3 regions of the Staphylococcus sp. GW823-FHT05F06 genome follow, and region 2 is predicted to be linked to each of the others. Evidence: predicted binding sites of a transcription regulator. Region 2 holds the regulator's gene; each other region holds the start of a gene.

Region 1 (5,223 bases), on a different contig from region 2:
AAGGCACCTCGTTAATTTTGTTTATTGGTATTTATTAAATTTTACGGAAAGGCCTTATTTTCAAAGTATTTTAATGTAAAATGACATATAAACACAAAGTATTTTGGCGAGACTCTTGAGGGAACAGGACAAGTTGAAGACTACAGGCTGAAGCTGTCCCCTAAGAAAGCGAGCCAACAATACGTAGTATTGTAAATAAAGAAGCCAGTAAATGAATTTATAAAAACTCATTTACTGGCTATTTTGTTAGGAATTATGTCCCAGCTTCCCGTATCAATTATTATTCTTTTTTACTTAATTTATAATCAATTAAATAGATAGATTCTGGTGTAACATTAAAATGTCTTACTTTATTATTCACACCATCTATTTGAGAGTTGTATGTGATATAGCTGTTAGGAATATCTTTTTTAGATTCATTTAGTATTTCATTAGTCACTTGACCACGTTGCTTGTCACCGAAAGTAGTATTTAATTCTTTAATTAACTGAGTGACTTTAGTATTACTATAATTACCTTTATTTAATGCTCCATCAGGTAAGTATGCAGTGTTAAAGAAATAACCTGTATCACCACGTGGCACACTTAAATAACTATACATTGAAACATCCCAACTCTGTTTGTTTTTGAGATATCCTTCGATATCATCTACATTGCGTAATTGTATATCAATATTTGCCTTTTTAGCTTCAGATTGTATCACCTGTCCAATTTTAGGCAATTCTGGTCTGCCATCGTATGTGACCATGTTTAATTTAAGAGGATGCGATTTGGAATAACCTTCTTGAGCTAAAAGTTCTTTTGCACGCTTGATGTCTTGTGATTGAATTTCCTCTTTTTCTAATGATTTTAATCGATGGTTAAAAGGACCTGATGCTGGCTCAGCATAATTTTTAGAAACATTTTTAGCAATGTCTTTTCGATTAATAATCATATCTAGTGCTTCTCTTACTTTTTTATTAACTTTTTTACTATCATGATTGTATAACATTAAATGCGTTCTAAAGCCTGATGTACTTTGAATGTTTGCTTTGTTAGATTTTTTTACATCATCAACGCGTTCAATTGGAACATCAGTAGTCAAATCTGATTTGCCTGATAATAAGTGATCAACACGAGTATTACCATCTTCATGATAAGTGACATTAATTCTTTTTAATTTTGGCGTACCTTGCCAGTAGTCTTTGAATTGTTTTAGTACGATTTTTTGCGAACGTTTATACTGATCAATTTTATAAGGACCCGTACCAACAGGTTGATCAGTTACTTTGTTTTTAGCTTTTGTGTCGTAAATAGCAGCAAATGGGCTTGCGAGTTCAGACATTAATTCTGGATAAGGTTCTTTAGTAGTGATTGTGACTTTTTGTCCATGAGCATTGATTGATTTAATAGGAAGTGATCCTTTTAACAAATCACTTTTTTTCATTCCTTCTTCGAGACTGCGTTTTACAGCTTCGCCTGTTAAATGATGACCGTTTTGAAATTTAATATTATCTTTTAAAGTGAGTTCTAGTTGATTGTCAGATACTTGATGATAATTTTTGACTAATAAAGGTTTTACTTTACCATTCTTCGACATTTTAAAAAGCGATTCCAAGGCACCTGTTTTAACTGGGATATCAGTTTCGTAAGGTGCAATTGATTTAGTTTTCAAAGGTATTTCAACATTGAGGGTGTCTTTGTCTGTACTTGATGTGCCCCCACAGCTCGCTAAAACAAAAGATATCATGACAATAAGAGTAATCAATTTTTTCATAAATGAAATCCTCTCTAAATATGAATTATTTGAGATATTTAAAAATGTAATTATGTAGTAAATATAAATACATTTGGCATGATTATATTTGTAAACTCTCAACGAATTTTATTATATAACTTATAATTAAAAAAATAAAATTTTTGACAACTATGTTAGCATATTTATTTAAGATGCTACATTATACATTAGTACACAAATGTGATTTAATTATTCGTAATAATGATAATACAAAAGGGTGGGATAATTATGATAGGTAATATTCTAGTCGCTCACGGCATGAGAAAAGGAAATCAGAATGAAGCTTTAGAAGAATTTATCGGAACTTTATTAAAAGATGAGCAATATTATTATGAGTTAGCATTTTTAGAAAGTGAAACACAAAATCTTGAAATCATAATGGAGAAGATGATTAAGCAAGGAATTACAAAATTTCGTATTGTACCTTTACTCATTTTTAGTGCAATGCATTATATCAGTGATATTCCACAAATACTTAAAGAGATGAAAGCTCGATATCCACAAATTGATAGTAAAATGAGTGCGCCTCTTGGTACACATCCATATATGAAAACATTAGTAGAAAATAGAATTGCTGATGAAAAAGTCAGTGAAGGTTCAACCAAAGCAACTATAGTAATTGCCCATGGAAATGGAAGTGGACGTTTTACGAAAGCACATGATGAATTAAAAGCATTTGTTAAAACGCTTGATAGTCATCATCCTGTTTATGCAAGAGCTTTATATGGGACATTAGCATTTAAAAATGATTTAGATAAAATCTCAGAGCAATATGACGAGTTAGTCATTGTCCCATTATTTTTATTTGATGGTAGATTGGTGAATAAAGTAAAACGTCTTTTAGGTGAAATGACATTGCATAGTCAATTACACATTACGCCATCGATTAACTTTGATCCAATTTTAAGATTAATTATTAGAGAAAGACTTGAAGCGTTAGATATTTAATATATTTCAATTATTTTAAACGAATTTACAAAAAATAAATGATATGATTCGTTAAGGTTGGGGAATGTAACACAATTCATTGTTACATTCCCCTTAATATTTGATGATATTATTTCTATAATGAATGCAGCTCATTATAAAATAGTTTGTGGTTTAAAATGACAGCGTAAAGTGTAATTTCAATTGCAACATATATTATAAAATAGTTAATAATATATTTTAATTTTGGCCTCAATTTCATCCTAGAAAACCATATCCATGCCATTAGGGAAATCCCCGATTTTAATTTTAAATGTGAATTACATCACAAAAAACTGAAGTTTTGTTATAAGATGAACTTGAAAAGAGAAATACAAAATGATTAAATTTCTGACCTTTTATAAAGTTACATTGTGTTTTGTATTAAAAATTTATATTGATAAAAGGGGCATTAAAGTATGGCAAAACAAAAACTTGTAATGATTGGTAATGGTATGGCAGGTTTAAGAACGATAGAAGAGATTTTAGAACGTTCACAATCACAATTTGATATTACTATTATTGGGAAAGAACCTTATCCGAACTATAACAGAATTATGTTATCCAATATTTTACAGAAGAAAATGACCGTCGAAGATACAATTATGAATCCTTATGATTGGTATCAAGAGAATAATATTGAACTTATAAATAATGATCCAGTGGAAAAAGTTGATAAAGAAAACAAAATAGTTACTACTTCTAAAGGTATTGAAGTAGAGTATGACATTTGTATTTTCGCTACTGGATCAAAAGCTTTTGTATTACCTATACCAGGTTCAAATCTTCCTAGTGTCATTGGATGGCGAACAATTGATGATACAAATAAAATGATTGAAATTGCCCAAACGAAAAAACGCGCAGTTGTCATTGGTGGAGGTCTTCTAGGCTTAGAGTGTGCCAGAGGACTTCTAGATCAAGGAATGGAAGTGACAGTTCTTCATTTAGCTGATTGGCTCATGGAAATGCAATTGGATCGTAAAGCCGGAGAAATGCTTAAAGCGGATTTAGAAAAGCAAGGTATGAAGATTGAACTTCAAGCAAATTCTAAAGAAATCATTGGTGATAAAGATGTTGAAGCTATTAAATTAGCTGACGGTCGGGTGATTGAAACAGATTTAGTAGTTATGGCTGTTGGTATCAGACCTTATACTGAAGTTGCTAAAGATAGTGGATTAGATGTCAATAGAGGTATTGTTGTAAATGATTATATGCAAACATCTGATTCTCATATTTATGCAGTCGGTGAATGTGCCGAACATGATGGGAAAGTTTATGGATTGGTGGCGCCACTTTATGAACAAGGCAAAGTGCTAGCAGATTATTTAACTGGTAAAGAAACAAAAGGTTATAAAGGATCTACTACTTTCACTTCACTTAAAGTATCTGGTTGTGATTTATATAGTGCAGGGCAAATTGTTGAAGATGAAGATGTCCATGGTGTGGAAATTTTTAATAGTGTCGACAATATCTACAAAAAAGTGTATTTAAGTCAGGATCAAGTCGTTGGTGCTGTCTTGTATGGTGATACTGATGATGGATCACGATTTTATAATATGATGAAAAAACATGAAACGCTTGAAGATTATACACTTGTTTCTTTATTGCATAAAGGTGATGAAGATGCGGGGACATCTATTGCTGATATGTCTGATGATGAAACGATTTGTGGATGTAATGGTGTTGATAAAGGAACAATCGTCAATGCTATTACAAGTAAAGGTTTAACGTCTGTAGATGAAGTGACTAAAGCAACAAAAGCAGGTAATTCATGTGGTAAGTGTAAAGGTCAAATCGGTGAGTTATTACAATATACATTAGGTGACGACTTTATTGCTGCAAAACCAACAGGTATTTGTCCATGTACTGATTTAACAAGAGACCAAATTGTAACTCAAATCAGGGCTAAAAATCTCAAATCATCAAAAGAAGTACGACACGTTCTTGATTTCAAAGATAAAGATGGTTGTCCTAAATGTCGACCTGCAATTAATTATTATTTAAATATGGTTTATCCTTTTGAACATCGAGACGAAAAAGATTCTCGCTTCGCTAATGAAAGATATCATGCAAATATACAAAATGATGGTACTTTCTCAGTGATTCCTCAAATGCGCGGTGGTGTTACAGATGCTGACCAACTCATTCGATTAGGAGAAGTTGCTAAAAAGTATAACGTACCACTTGTTAAAGTAACAGGTTCGCAACGTGTAGGTTTATATGGATTGAAGAAAGAAGAATTACCACAAGTTTGGAAAGATTTAGGAATGCGTTCTGCTTCTGCTTATGGTAAAAAGACGCGTTCTGTTAAAAGTTGCGTTGGTAAAGAGTTTTGTCGTTTTGGTACACAATACACAACTCGACTAGGAATAAGACTTGAAAAAACATTTGAATATATTGATACACCTCATAAATTTAAAATGGGAGTATCAGGTTGTCCGAGAAGTTGTGTAGAGTCTGGTGTTAAAGATTTTGGCGTC
Region 2 (5,223 bases):
AAAAGACCTAGTAAACTTGTAGTCTTTTTCAAGATATATTCAAAGATTAACCAACCAAAAGCACCTGCACTTGCACCAATAACTGTGTTAACAAACGATATCATGGCTATGTGATCGAATGTAAATGCACTGCCTACATTAAATCCATACCATCCTAACCATACTAATATACCACCTATAAGCGTAATTAATAGATTATGGGGAGTATGTTTTTCTTTCTTCTTACCTATACCTATCATTATCCCAAGAACTAAACCAGATACGCCTGATGTTATATGAACTATTGTTCCACCTGCATAATCTATTGCTCCAATTTTACTAATCCAACCACCACCCCAAACCCAATGGGCAACAGGGCTATAAATTAATAGAACCCATAAACTAACAAAAATCAGATAAGGAATGAATCTCATTTTCTCGGCTATCGAACCTGATAAAATAGATACCGCAATTGTACAAAACATCATTTGAAACAACATAAATAATGAGAGAGGTATATGAGGACTCAAAGTTTTTGAAGTTTCAAAACCAACATGATGAAGACCCAAAAACTTCAAACCACCTATCCATTGATTTCCTCCATCAAAACTTAAAGAGAAACCAATTATTATCCATACAAATGTGACAATGACAATGGCAACCATACTTTGCATTACAGTATTTAAAGCATTTTTTGATTGTACGAGTCCCCCATAAAAAAGGCTTAAACCTGGTGTCATTAACCATACTAATAGAGTACATAAAAATAGAAATATTGTATCATTCATATTCATACTTACCACTTCCTTTAAAAACATCATAATGAGTGTTTTTTTAAAAAGCAAAATTAGGTAAGGTCATGTTACACAGTATGTCACTTTAAGTTACATTGTATATATAAGCGTAGTACAAAAAACATATTACTTTCGTTACACCATGTTAGTAGTGAGTATAATAAAAAGATAATCTTGATTTAGTTATCTCACTACAATAATAAATAAGCCTGGGACAATGATTGTTGTCTCAGGCTATCATAATTATACTAACGAATTTCATTAAATTAAAAACAGTCTTCAAGTTTAACTCTTTCTTTCAACGATATAGCTAATGTCTACTTAATTTAACTTTTTTCTCGTCAATCTAATCTATAATTAAATTTGCTTAATTTTCTATCCTTAAAAAATCTTTTTATCAACTTTATAATTATAAGTTTTTATGCCTTTTGAATAGTAATCGTCCATGATGCATCATCAAGTTGCTCATAGTTTGTAACTGGATATCCATTTTCTGCAGCCCAATTAGGTAATGCTTCGGTAGCCTGGGTGCAATCGAAATCGATTTTCAATTCATCCCCTTGATTTAATTCATTCATTTTCTTTTGTGCTTCTATTAAAGGAAATGGACAAACCATCCCTACTGTTCCTAATTCGTATACCATTGATATACCTCCTCATTCATTTTATCTAATGTCACATTAGAATAACCAATCTTAGCTTTGAGATACTTGTTGTAACTTTTTCATAGGTTTTACAAAAATAAAATAACTCATAAACCAAACACCAATAATCATAGAGGCTAAAGCAATCCATCCTTGCCAACTCATTGTAGCTGTTTCTACTAAACCATTACCGATAGAGCAACCACCTGCAACTGAAGCACCAAATCCCATAAATATGCCACCAAGCGCACTATTGCGAATTGTCTTAATATCTGGCAATCTCCATCTAAACTCTTTAGACCCTTTTGCAGCTATATAAGAACCTATGAATATACCTAGTACCAAAAGCACACCCCAATCAATAAATTTTAAATCTCCTGAAATAAGATAATTTACAAGATTTGCAGAAGGTGTTGTTATACCTAAGCCACCCATTCTCCCAGTAGATTCACTCATAGGCCAAGCAAGTAGAGCAATAAAACCTATTGCAATGCCAGCAACAAATGGATGATATCTTTTTTCAAATAGGTAATGTCTAATACCACTATATTTTTGTTTAAGTTGGGGCACCATTATTTTAGGTTTTCGAATTGTTTTCACAACTAAAAATATTGTAATTACAGTTAATAACATGACGAGAATCCATTGTGGTATACCTGTTGTACTCGTCATACTTGTGCTGACTTGCGTCGGTTTATTTATTTGATTCATTATTGGAAGAAGTACCCCAGTTTTAGTTACGGCTGAAGTCAATGCATAAAATATTAATGCCACCCAACTTCCAATTAACCCTTCACCAGCCCTATACCAAGTTCCTGTCGCGCATCCTCCAGCTAATACTATCCCTATTCCAAAAACGAAGGATCCCAAAATAGTTCCTATAACTGGAAATGTTTCTGTTGGAACCTCTATAATATTTAAGTTCTTTAGAATAAGTAAACCAATACTTTGGACAGTAATAGCAATAAGCAATGCATAAAACATTTTGTTACTCTTTTGAACGTACATATCTCTAAATCCACCAGCTAAACAAAATCTTGTTCTCTGCATTACAAATCCTAGCAATATGCCAACGACTAATCCGCTTATAATTGTCCACACCATTTTATCACCTTTTCCGATATAAATACTAAGGTATTATAGTAGAAAGGACTATATTTTGCAAATTCTTAATTTTATTTCTTATGTTTTAATATAAATATTTTGTGAGTTTGTTTAAGTTACTCTTAGATAAGTTACTAAATTTATACCACTCCTGATCAGAATAATAAATAAACAATTTATTTCCTAATAACCCTTTCGATATTCTATACCGCACAATGCTAGAGAGTTCGAATTGAATATTGAATGGATTATTGTTTTGACTATATGCCTTAAACTCCAACTTATTTTCATGTATTAACAATATACCGGGAACTGTCATTATTCTGGGAATATGTGATTTGAAATTACAATTTATTTCTTGAGTCATTTGTTTCAATCTCCCATTACAATAAATTTCAACTTACAATTTTTGTTAAAAAGTTTCGTATTTATAATCTATTGTAACTGTTTAATTAAAAAAAAGCACTCTCACTTGAGAGTACTATGTTAAAGTGATTTTTATTAATTATTTACTATAATTTTTCATGAAGAACAATAATGATTGTAACTCTATACCAAAATCAATATGATGTACTTGAACATCTTGAGGTGTTTTAATTCGACGTGGCGTAAAGTTTAGTATACCTTTAACACCGGCTTTAACAAGTTCATCAGCTACTTGTTGTGCCACATTATCTGGTGTTGTTAAAATGACTACATCAATAACTTCTGATTCTAATGTCGCTTTGATATCATCGCTATGTTTTACCACAACGTCACCGATATTCTCACCTATAATATCTGGTCTAATATCAAAAGCTTCAGTAATTGTCATCTCATCATGTATTGAAAAGTTATATGTAAGTAATGCACGCCCTAAATTACCGATACCTATAATGGCAATTTTAATTTGATCGCTCTCACTTAATTCTGATTTAAAGAATTCAAGCATACTATCTATATTATATCCATATCCTTTTTTTCCTAATTCACCAAAGTATGAAAAGTCTCTTCTTATTGTAGCTGAATCAATTTGTAGTGCTTCACTTATTGTTTTAGAATTAACACGATCTATACCTTTACCTTTCAAAATACTGACAAATCGGTAATATAAAGGTAGACGTTTTAACGTAGCGCGAGGAATTTTAAAATCATCTGGCATATATCTAACCCCCTTTTTCGCGTATATTATGCATGTATCATTAAAATCAGTAAATGAGTTAAAACATATGTTGAATGTCATCTCATAATACAAATAATTGTATACAACGAATACTTAAACATTATACATTATTAATTTTTAAAAATAAATATCCTAGTTTCATGTGTTCTATGAATACTGTAGAATAGAAGTAATTGAGTTTAACATCATTTCAAGATAACGTACGCAATTTATTTTTCTATTTAAAATTCGATAATATAGAATTAACAAAAATTTAAATATTCAAAAACAAATACTTTATATATAGTTTAAACCTATTTCAAATACATAGAAAGGTGAGAATCGAATGATACTTTTACAACTTAATGACATCTCCAAATCGTTCGATGGTGAAGATATCTTCACAGATGTTAATTTTGAGGTGAAAACTGGCGAAAGAATCGGCGTAGTAGGTCGTAATGGAGCTGGTAAATCGACATTAATGAAAATCATAGCAGGTGTGGAAAATTACGATAGTGGTCAAATATCAAAAATCAAAAATTTAACAATGAGTTATTTAACTCAGCAAATGACTCTCAATTCAGAAGCTACTGTCTTTGAAGAAATGTCTAAGCCTTTTGAACATATAAAGAAAATTGAAAATTTAATTAAGGATGAAACCGATTGGCTTGCACGAAATGGACAAGATTATGAGTCCGATGAATATCAATCACATATTGAAAAATATGAAACTTTAACGAATCGTTATGAGCAATTAGATGGTTATCAATATGAAAGTAAAATTAAAACAGTCCTGCACGGGCTTAACTTTACAGAAAGCGATTTCAACAAGCCTATTAATGATTTTAGTGGTGGTCAAAAAACACGTCTTTCTCTTGCTCAAATGTTACTTAAAGAACCCGATTTACTCCTTCTTGATGAACCAACTAACCATCTAGACATGGAAACAACCAAGTGGTTAGAGGATTACTTAAAGTACTTTAAAGGAGCAATTGTGATTATCAGTCATGATAGATATTTTTTAGATAAAATTGTAACTCAAGTTTATGATGTTGCTCTAGGAAATGTAAAACACTATGTAGGAAACTATGAGCAATTTATAAAGCAACGTAATCAGTATTACGAAAAACGCATGCAAGAATTTGAAAAGCAACAAGAAGAAATCAAGCGTTTAGAAACCTTTGTAGAAAAAAATATTACTCGTGCATCTACAAGCGGCATGGCTAAGAGTAGACGTAAAACATTGGAAAAAATGGAACGTATTGATAAACCTATGATAGATGCTAGAAGTGCAAATATACAATTTGGCTTCGACCGTAATACTGGTAATGATGTGATGCACATTCATGATTTAAAAATTGGTTACGACTCACCTATTACACTACCTATAAACCTCGAAGTCTTTAAAGGGGATCATATAGCTATCATTGGTCCAAATGGTGTTGGTAAAACAACATTGATAAAAACAATTGCTGAAAAACAACATAAACTAGGTGGTCAAATTATCTTTGGTGCTAATTTACAAATTGGTTACTATGATCAAAAACAAGCTGAATTTAAA
Region 3 (5,223 bases), on a different contig from region 2:
ATTATATATTATTTGATGAGGCGATTAGTTCATTAGATATGTCTATGCAAACACAAATATTAGATTTATTGAAAAGGTTACGTCACTCACACCAGCTGAGTTATATCTTTATTACTCATGATATACAAGCTGCGACATATATATGTGATGACTTGCTTATTTTTAAAAATGGTTGTATCGAAGCTAGGACATCTATAAGTGAATTGCATAGGCAACAAAATGGTTATACAAGAGAACTGATTGATAAACAACTATCAATCTAAGGAGTGACAATATGAAAGGTGCCATGTCTTGGCCTTTTTTAAGATTATATATTTTAACATTGATGTTTTTTAGTGCGAATGCCATACTCAATGTTTTCATACCTCTAAGAGGACATGACTTGGGGGCGACGAATACTGTAATTGGAATTGTAATGGGAGCTTATATGCTAACGGCAATGCTATTTCGCCCCTGGGCTGGTCAAATTATTGCACGTATTGGTCCGATTAAAGTATTGCGTATTATATTATTGATTAATGCTATGGCACTGGTATTATATGGGTTTACAGGACTTGAAGGTTATTTGATTGCACGTATCATGCAAGGTGTGTGTACGGCATTCTTCTCAATGTCTTTACAATTGGGTATTATAGATGCTTTACCTGAGAAATATCGTTCAGAAGGTGTATCTCTCTATTCATTATTTTCAACGATTCCCAATTTATTAGGACCATTAATTGCAGTTGGGATTTGGCACGTGGAAAATATGTCCATATTTGCTATTGTTATGATTTTTATTGCAGTAACAACAACCTTATTTGGTTATAGAACTACTTTTGCAAATACACAAAAAGAGGTATCACCAAAAGACGAAGTCTTGCCTTTTAATGCAATGACTGTATATGTCCAATTTTTTAAAAATAAAGCACTCTTCTGCAGTGGTATGATTATGATCTTGTCATCTATCGTGTTTGGTGCGATGAGTACTTTTATACCATTATATACGGTTAGGGAAGGTTTCGCGAATGCAGGTATTTTCCTCACAATTCAAGCCATTACAGTAGTGATAGCTAGATTTTATTTACGTAAGTATGTACCATCTGATGGTTTATGGCATCACCGTTTTATGATGATTGTCTTAACGTTACTGATGGTTGCTTCAGTCATTGTAGCTTTTGGACCACATATAGTGAGTATATTTGTATATATAAGTGCAATCTTTATCGGAATAACACAAGCGCTCGTTTATCCTACATTGACAACGTATTTAAGTTTTGTCTTACCAAAGATAGGACGTAATATGTTATTAGGATTGTTTATAGCATGTGCAGATTTAGGGATTTCACTAGGAGGTGTGCTAATGGGGCCAATATCAGATACGGTAGGATTTAAATGGATGTATATTTTATGCGCTTTATTGGTTACTATTGCAATGACACTAAGTAAAATTAGACAAAGACAAAGTGTTTCAAAAGCCTCATAGCAAAACTACATAAAAATAATGATAAATTTTAAGGGAGCCTCCAGTTTGTCTGAGGTTACACTCCCACACATGTAAAAAATCGATTTATTTACTTTGTTAAAACGAAAGAAATGAAATTGTATCAAACTTTTATTGCAATTGAATATTCACGCTTTTTGATTACAATAGAAGAAACTTTTACATTCATATCTTTTTAATTCTAGTTTTATGGCTTTTTAAAAAGAAAGAAGTTAATAATAAAGAGGTAAATTAAGAGCGTGGAAAATGAGATAGAGTAGAATTTATTTTGAATATAATCCCCATATGGCTTATGAGCTCTAAGTTGAAATGTCTATAAAATTTATGTGTTAGGACTCCCAAACGCACATTTATAATATCTATGATATGGATATGTTTCTCAATTTAGCCTTATTAGTAACAGAGATAAAAAGACTAAGCCAGTTTCTAATTTAATGATAGACAAACTATGCCTGAGACAATTGTTGTCTCAGGTTTTGTTTTACTTGTCATTATTATATAGTGAATTTTTCATACTATCAGGTTTAATAATAGAAGAAATTTTTCAGAAAACTGTTATGTAACAGGATAATTTATTCACAAACTGTTATAACTTCTGTCACAGGTTCGTAATTTATACAAACTTTAGTAGAAAATATGCCATAAATTATGTGAAATTAATCACATGTTTCGTGGTATACTACCGTTGAAAACGTTAACAATACGAAATGGAGGCGGAGAGTATGTTAGAAACAAATAATCATACTAATGCTTGGCAAGGATTTAAAACAGGTCGTTGGAATAAAAATATAGACGTGAGAGAATTCATACAATTGAACTATTCATTATATGAAGGTGACGATGAATTTTTAGAAGGTCCTACAAAAGCAACTGAAACTTTATGGGATCAAGTAATGCAATTATCAAAAGAAGAACGTGAGCGCGGTGGCATGTGGGATATGGATACTAAAGTGGCATCGACAATCACTTCTCATGACGCTGGTTACTTAGACAAAGATTTAGAAAAAGTTGTTGGTGTTCAAACTGAAAAACCATTCAAACGTTCTATGCAACCATTCGGTGGTATTCGTATGGCAAAAGCAGCATGTGAAGCGTATGGTTACGAATTAGACCCAGAAACAGAAAAAATCTTCACTGAATATCGTAAAACACATAACCAAGGTGTATTCGATGCATATTCAAGAGAAATGTTAAATTGTCGTAAAGCTGGTATTATTACTGGTTTACCAGATGCTTACGGACGTGGACGTATTATCGGAGACTATCGTCGTGTTGCTTTATACGGTGTAGACTTCTTAATGGAACAAAAACTTAAAGACTTTAACACAATGTCCACTGAAATGTCTGAAGATGTGATTCGTTTACGTGAAGAATTATCAGAACAATATCGCTCACTTCAAGATTTAAAAGAATTAGGACAAAAATATGGATTTGATATTAGCCGTCCTGCTACTAACTTCAAAGAAGCTGTGCAATGGTTATACTTAGCATATTTAGCTGCTATTAAAGAACAAAATGGTGCAGCAATGAGTTTAGGACGTACTTCAACATTCTTAGATATTTATGCTGAACGTGATTTACAAAATGGTGACATCACTGAACAAGAAGTTCAAGAAATCATTGACCACTTCATTATGAAATTACGTATCGTTAAATTCGCACGTACGCCTGAATATAATGAATTATTCTCTGGAGATCCAACTTGGGTAACTGAATCTATCGGTGGTGTAGGTATTGACGGCCGTCCGATGGTAACTAAAAACTCATTCCGTTTCTTACACTCATTAGATAATTTAGGTCCAGCACCAGAACCAAACTTAACAGTATTATGGTCTACACGCTTACCTGAAAACTTCAAAATCTATTGTGCTAAAATGAGTATTAAAACGAGCTCAATCCAATATGAAAATGATGACTTAATGCGTGAAAGCTATGGCGATGATTATGGTATCGCTTGCTGTGTATCTGCCATGAAGATTGGTAAACAAATGCAATTCTTCGGTGCACGTGCTAACTTAGCTAAAGCATTACTTTACGCTATCAATGGTGGTAAAGATGAAAAATCTGGCAAACAAGTTGGACCAAGTTATGAAGGTATTAAATCAGACGTACTAGATTATGATGAAGTTTTCGAAAGATATGAAAAAATGATGGACTGGTTAGCTGGCGTATACATCAACTCATTAAATATCATTCACTATATGCATGATAAATACAGCTATGAACGTCTTGAAATGGCTTTACATGATACAGAAATTATTCGCACAATGGCAACTGGTATCGCTGGATTGTCTGTGGCAGCTGACTCTTTATCAGCGATTAAATATGCACAAGTTAAACCTATCCGTAACGAAGAAGGTCTTGTAACTGACTTTGAAATCGAAGGCGACTTCCCTAAATATGGTAATAATGACAGTCGTGTTGATGAAATTGCAGTAGATTTAGTTGAACGTTTCATGACTAAATTACGTAGCCATAAAACATACCGTAATTCTGAACACACAATGAGTGTATTAACAATTACTTCAAACGTTGTTTATGGTAAGAAAACTGGTAACACACCAGATGGACGTAAAGCTGGCGAACCATTTGCGCCTGGTGCAAACCCAATGCATGGTCGTGACCAAAAAGGTGCATTATCTTCACTAAGTTCTGTAGCTAAAATACCTTATGATTGCTGTAAAGATGGTATCTCAAATACATTTAGTATCGTACCGAAATCACTAGGTAAAGAAGAAGCAGATCAAAATAAAAACTTAACTAGTATGTTAGATGGTTATGCAATGCAACATGGTCATCACCTCAATATTAACGTGTTTAATAGAGAAACATTAATTGATGCAATGGAACACCCAGAAGAGTATCCACAATTAACGATTCGTGTATCTGGATACGCTGTAAACTTCATTAAATTAACACGTGAACAACAATTAGATGTTATTTCACGTACATTCCACGAATCTATGTAATAAATTTAAGGTGGGAGCAAAATGCTTAAAGGACACTTACACTCCGTTGAAAGTATGGGCACTGTCGACGGGCCAGGACTTAGATATATATTATTTACTCAAGGTTGTTTGTTAAGATGTTTATATTGTCATAATCCAGACACTTGGAAGATTAACGAACCATCAAGAGAAGTGACGGTTGATGAAATGGTAAATGAAATCTTGCCGTACCAACCTTACTTTGAAGCTTCAGGCGGTGGGGTAACAGTCAGTGGTGGCGAACCATTACTACAAATGCCTTTCTTGGAGCAATTATTCAAAGAATTAAAAGCAAATGGTGTTCACACATGCATTGATACTTCTGCGGGCTGTGTAAATGATACACCAGCATTTAATCGTCATTTTGATGAGTTGCAAAAGCATACAGATTTATTCTTATTAGATATTAAACATATTGATAATGATAAGCACATCAAATTAACAGGCAAACCTAACACACATATTTTAAAGTTTGCACGTAAATTATCTGATATGAAACAACCTGTTTGGATTAGACATGTTTTAGTACCTGGTATTTCGGATGATAAAGAAGATTTGATAAAACTAGGAGAATTTATTAATTCTTTAGATAACGTTGAAAAGTTTGAAATCTTACCATATCATCAACTCGGTGTGCATAAGTGGAAAAATTTAGGTATTCCTTATCAACTCGAAAATGTTGAACCGCCTGACGATGAAGCGGTTAAAGAAGCTTATCGCTATGTTAATTTTAATGGCAAAATACCTGTAACA

What was found. The regulator Rex, encoded in region 2, represses fermentation and respiration genes when NADH is low (regulators of the CRP and FNR family bind a similar motif). The targets are predictions, from matches to a motif close to TTGTGAAATATTTCACAA.
Region 1: a site for Rex is predicted at 3,018-3,035, ahead of nirB (nitrite reductase large subunit NirB). Genes of this name have one in related genera too.
Region 3: a site for Rex is predicted at 2,132-2,149, ahead of pflB (formate C-acetyltransferase). Genes of this name have one in related genera too.

What each region holds. Positions count from the first base shown of each region.
Region 1 is NZ_JBXAHW010000004.1:76,373-81,595, reverse strand. Features, by position in the region: gene nikA (nickel ABC transporter substrate-binding protein) at 281-1,756, opposite strand; gene AC1Q7N_RS04010 (sirohydrochlorin chelatase) at 2,006-2,725, shown strand; gene nirB (nitrite reductase large subunit NirB) at 3,163-5,223, shown strand, end outside.
Region 2 is NZ_JBXAHW010000008.1:88,183-93,405, forward strand. Features, by position in the region: gene AC1Q7N_RS06990 (ammonium transporter) at 1-773, opposite strand, end outside; gene AC1Q7N_RS06995 (sulfurtransferase TusA family protein) at 1,193-1,417, opposite strand; gene AC1Q7N_RS07000 (YeeE/YedE family protein) at 1,469-2,521, opposite strand; gene AC1Q7N_RS07005 (PH domain-containing protein) at 2,607-2,888, opposite strand; gene AC1Q7N_RS07010 (redox-sensing transcriptional repressor Rex) at 3,027-3,662, opposite strand; gene AC1Q7N_RS07015 (ABC-F family ATP-binding cassette domain-containing protein) at 4,009-5,223, shown strand, end outside.
Region 3 is NZ_JBXAHW010000011.1:52,829-58,051, reverse strand. Features, by position in the region: gene AC1Q7N_RS08355 (ABC transporter ATP-binding protein) at 1-263, shown strand, start outside; gene cntE (staphylopine family metallophore export MFS transporter CntE) at 275-1,465, shown strand; gene pflB (formate C-acetyltransferase) at 2,206-4,452, shown strand; gene pflA (pyruvate formate-lyase-activating protein) at 4,474-5,223, shown strand, end outside.